DNA from 2 places in the Erwinia sp. 009765445 genome. Region 2 is predicted to be linked to the other one. Evidence: predicted binding sites of a transcription regulator. Region 2 holds the regulator's gene; the other holds the start of a gene.
What was found. The regulator sigma-54, encoded in region 2, starts transcription at its own class of promoters, with help from an activator protein. The targets are predictions, from matches to a motif close to GTTGGCACANNTTTCGCTNT.
Positions count from the first base shown of each region.

Region 1: glnA (glutamate--ammonia ligase) is a predicted target of sigma-54. The motif match lies at 1,293-1,312, and genes of this name have one in related genera.

Region 1 covers NZ_JBYUWC010000027.1:12,164-15,872, reverse strand. The annotation lists gene typA (ribosome-dependent GTPase TypA) at 1-1,024, opposite strand, end outside; gene glnA (glutamate--ammonia ligase) at 1,463-2,872, shown strand; gene glnL (nitrogen regulation protein NR(II)) at 3,011-3,709, shown strand, end outside.
Region 2 covers NZ_JBYUWC010000014.1:59,805-63,513, reverse strand. The annotation lists gene lptC (LPS export ABC transporter periplasmic protein LptC) at 1-32, shown strand, start outside; gene lptA (lipopolysaccharide ABC transporter substrate-binding protein LptA) at 4-552, shown strand; gene lptB (LPS export ABC transporter ATP-binding protein) at 559-1,284, shown strand; gene rpoN (RNA polymerase factor sigma-54) at 1,333-2,766, shown strand; gene hpf (ribosome hibernation promoting factor) at 2,789-3,076, shown strand; gene ptsN (PTS IIA-like nitrogen regulatory protein PtsN) at 3,272-3,709, shown strand, end outside.

The sequences.
Region 1 (3,709 bases), on a different contig from region 2:
TGTGCACCAGCTCTTTGTTCAGACGGTCAAGGATCTGACGTGAAGTCACATACTTACCTTCTTTACCGCAGAACGGTGAGGTGTTGACGTTGAAGAACATGGTTACGGTTGGTTCATCAACGCTCAGGGCTGGCAGTGCCTGAACATTCTGTGGATCACAGATGGTATCGGAGATGTTCAGTTCGCCCAGACCGGTGATGGCGATGATGTCGCCTGCTTCAGCTTCTGCTGCGTCGATACGCTCCAGACCCAGGTGAGTCAGCACTTTACCGACTTTACCGTTACGGGTTTTGCCTTCGCTATCAACGATGGTGACCTGCTGGTTTGGCTTCACTTTACCGCGCTTAATGCGGCCGATGCCGATAACACCAACATAGTTGTTGTAGTCCAGCTGAGAAATCTGCATCTGGAACGGTGCTTCCATCTCAACCTGCGGAGGAGAAACGTGTTTCACGATGGCTTCGTACAGCGGAGTCATATCTTCAGCCATGTCGGAGTGGTCAAGACCAGCGATACCGTTCAGGGCAGAAGCATAGATAACCGGGAAGTCGAGCTGCTCGTCGGTCGCGTCCAGGTTAACGAACAGGTCAAAAACTTGGTCAACAACCCAGTCAGGACGTGCGCCAGGACGGTCAACTTTGTTGATCACCACGATCGGCTTCAGACCATTAGCAAACGCTTTTTTGGTCACGAAGCGGGTTTGCGGCATAGGGCCATCCATTGCATCCACAACCAGCAGCACCGAGTCAACCATTGACATCACACGCTCTACCTCACCGCCGAAGTCGGCGTGTCCTGGGGTATCCACGATGTTGATGCGGTAGTCGTTCCATTTAATGGCGGTGTTTTTTGCGAGGATGGTAATCCCACGCTCTTTCTCCAAATCGTTGGAGTCCATTACGCGTTCGGTTGCTTCAGTACGGGCATCAAAGGTACCGGACTGCTGCAGCAACTTATCAACCAGGGTAGTTTTACCATGGTCAACGTGGGCAATAATGGCGATGTTACGCAAATTTTCGATCACAGCTTTGCCTCAGGCATTAGAAATAGCGCGCTATTGTACACGGATTAATCGAAGGACTGAACAGGATCACAAATATCAATTAAAGATAACTGTCAGGATTGCTTTTACAGCCATTTACAGTGCAGGAATTGCACTCCATCGAAAAAATGCACCAATTTGGTGCCCTCATTGCACTCTGTAGCACCATAATGGTGCGCGACTTCCATCATGGTGCAGCTCCCGTCTCACGAGAGGGTGCATCATAGCGCTTTTTCAGTCAGTTAAGAAAGTTGGCATAGATTTCGCTTTATTACACTCAAGAGAAGAATGCCAGTTTCCACAACGGTTGATAGCTTGTCAGAGATCTTTATTATCGGTTCACTGTGCCAGATAAGCAAAGTGGTACACCGGAAAGATCTCTAACCACGACGACAATGACAAAATCCAGGAGAGTTAAGTATGTCCGCTGAACACGTTCTGTCGATGATGAACGAGCACGAAGTCAAATTTGTTGATCTGCGTTTTACCGATACCAAAGGTAAAGAACAGCACGTCACTATTCCTGCTCATCAGGTTAACGCTGACTTCTTCGAAGAAGGCAAAATGTTTGACGGCTCCTCTATCGGTGGCTGGAAAGGGATTAACGAATCAGACATGGTTCTGATGCCTGATGCGACTACCGCTGTTCTGGATCCGTTCTTCGAAGACCCTACGCTGATCATCCGTTGTGACATCCTCGAGCCAGGCACCATGCAGGGCTACGATCGTGATCCACGCTCCATCGCAAAGCGCGCTGAAGACTTCCTGCGCTCTTCCGGCATCGCAGACACCGTTCTGTTTGGACCAGAGCCAGAGTTCTTCCTGTTTGATGACGTGCGCTTTGGCGCGACTACTTCCGGTTCACACGTTGCTATCGACGATATCGAAGCAGCCTGGAACACTGGTAAAGAATACGAAGGCGGCAACAAAGGACACCGTCCAGGTCTGAAAGGCGGTTACTTCCCGGTTCCACCAGTCGACTCTTCACAGGACATCCGTTCTGCTATGTGTCTGACCATGGAGCAGATGGGCCTGGTTGTTGAAGCTCACCACCACGAAGTGGCAACAGCTGGTCAGAACGAAGTGGCAACCCGCTTCAACACCATGACCAAAAAAGCTGACGAAATTCAGATCTACAAATATGTTGTGCACAACGTAGCTCACGCTTATGGCAAAACTGCGACCTTCATGCCAAAACCAATCTTTGGTGATAACGGTTCCGGTATGCACTGCCACATGTCACTGTCCAAAGGCGGCACCAACCTGTTCGCTGGCGACAAATACGGCGGCCTGTCTGAAACTGCCCTGTTCTACATCGGCGGTGTGATCAAGCACGCTAAAGCGATCAACGCCCTGTCTAACCCGACCACCAACTCTTACAAGCGCCTGGTCCCGGGTTACGAAGCTCCAGTTATGCTGGCTTACTCTGCCCGTAACCGTTCTGCTTCTATCCGTATTCCAGTGGTTGCCAGCCCGAAAGCACGTCGTATCGAAGCTCGCTTCCCTGATCCAGCAGCTAACCCATACCTGTGCTTCTCTGCACTGCTGATGGCTGGCCTGGACGGTATCATCAACAAAATCCATCCTGGCGACGCGATGGACAAAAACCTGTACGACCTGCCGCCGGAAGAAGAAGCTGAGATTCCAAAAGTGGCCGGTTCTCTGGAAGAAGCTCTGAACGCACTGAGCGAAGACCGCGAGTTCCTGACTCGTGGCGGCGTGTTCACTGACGACACCATCGATGCCTACATCGAACTACGTAAATCCGAAATGGACCGCGTTCGCATGACGCCACATCCGGTCGAGTTCGAGCTGTACTACAGCGTTTAACTGGTTTGACGTTTTTGTTGCCGTGGAAACTTTAGCCCATCTCCTGATGGGCTTTTTTCTCCGCGAATTCATCGTTCAGGAAGACGATTTTCGGGTTCCATGACTATAATGCACTAAAAAGGTGCAGGAGAACGCTGTATGGCAACAGGCACGCTGCCCGATGCTGGGCAGATTCTCAATTCTCTGATTAACAGTATTTTGCTGGTCGATAGCGATCTGGTGGTGCATTACGCCAACCCCGCCGCTCAGCAGCTGTTAGCGCAAAGCTCCCGCAAGCTGTTTGGTACACCGCTGCCGGAACTGATGGGATATTTTTCCTTAAATATCGACGTCATGCGCGAGAGTCTGAACGCAGGTCAGGGCTTTACCGACAGTGAAGTGACTCTGGTGGTAGATAGCCGCGCGCACATAATGTCTTTAACAGCGCAGCGTCTGCCCGATGGTTTAATTCTGCTTGAAATGGCCCCGATGGATAATCAGCGCCGTCTCAGTCAGGAACAGATTCAACATGCTCAGCAGGTAGCTGCCCGGGATTTGGTCCGGGGTCTGGCTCATGAAATTAAAAACCCGCTGGGAGGATTACGAGGCGCAGCACAGCTTCTGGCAAAAGCGCTTCCGGATCCGTCTTTAACCGAATATACCAAGGTGATCATCGAACAGGCAGACCGCCTGCGTAATCTCGTTGATCGCCTGCTTGGCCCGCAGCAGCCAGGCATGCACGTTACGCAAAGTATCCATCAGGTGGCTGAACGTGTGGTCAATCTGGTGTCGATGGAACTGCCCGATAACGTGACGCTGGTTCGGGATTACGATCCCAGCCTGCCGGAGTTGCCCCAC
Region 2 (3,709 bases):
CCTATGAAATTCAAAATGCGAAACAACCTTAAGTTTCTGACGCTCGGCCTGCTGCTGGCTGCCAGCCTGCCAGCCTTCGCCCTGACGGGCGACTCGGACAAACCGGTCAACGTGGACTCTGAAAATCAGGCTCTGGATATGCAGGGCAACGTGGCGACCTTCACTGGCAACGTCATCGTTACTCAGGGTTCGATCAAAATCACCGCCGATAAAGTGGTGGTAACCCGCCCCGGCGGCGACAGTAATAAAACAATTGTTGATGCTTACGGCACCCCTGCCACATTCTACCAGATGCAGGACAACGGTAAGCCGGTGAAAGGCCATGCTCTTAAGATGCACTATGAGCTGGCGAAAGATTTTGTTGAGCTGACTGGCAATGCCTATCTTGAGCAGCTGGACAGCAATGTGAAGGGCGACCGCATCACCTATCTGGTGAAAGAGCAGAAAATGCAGGCCTATGGCAATACCGGCAAGCGAGTCACCACCGTACTGGTTCCTTCGCAGCTGCAGGACAAAGGCACCCAGTCAACCGGACAGAATAAGAGTAAATAATCAGTTATGGCGACTTTAATTGCAGAAAACCTGGCGAAGGCCTATAAGGGCCGCCGCGTAGTCGAAGATGTCAGCTTGCAGGTGAAATCCGGCGAGATTGTTGGCCTGCTGGGCCCTAACGGGGCGGGTAAAACCACCACCTTCTACATGGTCGTGGGCATAGTGCCTCGTGATGCAGGCCGCATCATCATTGATGATGATGACATCAGTATTCTGCCACTGCATGCCCGCGCCCGCCGGGGTATTGGCTATCTGCCGCAGGAAGCCTCTATTTTTCGTCGCCTGAGCGTTTACGATAACCTGATGGCCGTTCTGCAGATCCGTGACGATCTGACCACGGAACAGCGTGAGGATCGCGCTAACGAGCTGATGAATGAGTTCCACATCGAACACCTGCGCAACAGCATGGGTCAGGCGCTATCGGGCGGTGAACGTCGCCGCGTGGAGATCGCCCGTGCACTGGCAGCCAATCCGAAATTTATCCTGCTGGATGAACCCTTTGCCGGTGTTGATCCGATTTCCGTTATCGATATCAAAAAGATTATTGAACACCTGCGCGACAGCGGGCTGGGCGTATTGATCACCGACCACAACGTGCGTGAAACGCTGGCGGTTTGTGAGCGGGCTTACATTGTCAGCCAGGGGCATCTGATTGCTCACGGTTCGCCGGAGCAAATTCTGGAAGATGAACAAGTTAAGCGAGTCTACTTGGGCGAAGAGTTCAGACTCTGATAAGGTGTTCAAACCAGGTAAGATTTTTGAGGAATTTGTATCCTGAATATGAAGCAAGGTTTGCAACTCAGGCTTAGCCAACAGCTTGCCATGACGCCACAATTGCAGCAGGCCATTCGTCTGCTGCAACTCTCTACGCTTGAACTACAGCAGGAAATTCAGCTGGCGCTGGAAAGCAACCCGTTGCTTGAACAAACCGATATTCATGAGGAAGTGGACTCGCGGGAGTATCAGGAAAAAGAAGCGCTTGATACCCGTGAGGCGTTAGAACAAAAGGATATGCCGGAAGAGCTGCCGCTGGATGCAACCTGGGATGAGATCTACACCGCAGGAACTCCGTCAGGAACCGGTACCGATTATCACGATGACGAACTTCCCGTTTATCAGGGAGAAACCACTCAGACGCTGCAGGATTATCTGATGTGGCAGGTCGAACTGACGCCGTTTACCGACACTGACCGCGCCATTGCCACCTCCATTGTTGATGCCGTGGATGATACCGGCTATCTGACCGTGTCACTGGATGAGATTCTGGAGAGCATCGGTAACGATGAGCTGTCGCTGGATGAAATAGAAGCTGTATTGAAGCGCGTACAGCGTTTTGATCCGGTCGGCGTCTGCGCCCGCGACCTGCGGGACTGCCTGCTGGTACAGCTTTCTCAATTCGCGCCGGAACTGCCCTTCCTCAAAGAGGCTCGCCTGATTGTCAGCGAGCATCTGGATTTGCTGGCCAACCACGATTTCCGCAGCTTAATGCGTGTAACCCGTCTGAAAGAGGACGTGCTGAAAAACGCTATGCAGCTGATCCAGTCACTGGATCCCCGTCCGGGGCAGTCGATCAACACCACTGAACCTGAGTATGTTATTCCTGACGTGCTGGTGCGCAAGATCGGTACACGCTGGACGGTCGATCTCAACGCCGACAGTGTTCCCCGGCTGAAGATCAACCAGCACTACGCTTCGCTGGGGGGCTCCACCCGCAATGACAGCGATAACCAGTTTATCCGCAGCAACCTGCAGGAAGCGAAATGGCTGATTAAAAGCCTGGAAAGCCGCAACGATACACTGCTGAAGGTGACACGCTGCATCGTCGATCAGCAGCAGGCATTCTTTGAGCAGGGAGAAGAGTTTATGCGACCAATGGTGCTGGCAGACATTGCCACCGCCGTGGATATGCATGAGTCAACAATCTCCCGCGTCACCACGCAAAAATACCTGCACAGCCCGCGCGGCATTTTTGAATTGAAGTATTTTTTCTCCAGCCACGTCAATACCGAAGGCGGCGGCGAGGCTTCCTCCACTGCCATCCGTGCACTGGTGAAAAAATTAATCTCGGCGGAGAATCCCGCCAAACCTCTTAGTGACAGCAAGCTGACCACCCTGCTCTCCGATCAGGGGATCATGGTGGCACGCCGCACCGTCGCAAAGTACCGAGAGTCTTTATCCATCCCGCCCTCAAACCAGCGCAAACAGCTGGTCTGAACGAACAGATAAGGAAGACCGTATGCAACTCAATATTACTGGGCTAAACGTAGAGATCACTAAGCCATTACGTGAATTTGTCACGGCTAAGTTCGCCAAACTGGAGCAATATTTTGACCGGATTAATCAGGTTTATATTGTTCTCAAGGTTGAAAAAGTCACTCAGGTTGCCGACGCAACCCTGCATGTGAACGGCGGTGAGTTGCATGCCACCTCGGAAGAGAAAGATATGTACGCGGCGATTGACGGCCTGATAGACAAGCTGACACGCCAACTTAATAAACACAAAGACAAGCTGAAGCAGCACTAAATTTCACCCAGGCATTGATTATTTTTGCGTCACCCTCATGTGAGATTGAAGGTGACGTAAGAGGTTCCGGCTCGTACTCTGTTACTGGGGTACGGGCCGTTAATCAATAAGGCATGTGCAGCTGACCGGGTTGAACCGGAACCACAGAAGTCAGCCATCTTACCAGGCGGAAGTGAACACGTAAGTGAAACTATGATGAACAATGACTTAACACTGGAACTGAGCTCGGTACTGAGTCTGTCCTGCACCCGCAGCGGCGTACATTGCCAGAGTAAAAAGCGGGCGCTGGAAATTATTAGCGAGTTGGCAGCCAAACAGCTGAACCTCCCGCACCAGACTATCTTCGAAGCGATCCTGACCCGCGAGCGGATGGGCAGTACCGGTATCGGCAACGGTATCGCCATCCCCCACGGTAAGCTGGTTGAAGATACGCTGCGCGCGGTGGGCGTTTTTATCCGCCTCGACCAGCCCATCGCCTTCGATGCCATTGATAATCAGCCGGTGGACCTGCTGTTTGCGTTGCTGGTCCCCGCAGACCAGTGCAAGACGCATCTGCATACCCTGTCACTGGTAGCAAAACGCCTTGCTGATAAAACCGTCTGCCGTCGGCTGCGGGCTGCACAAAGCGATGAA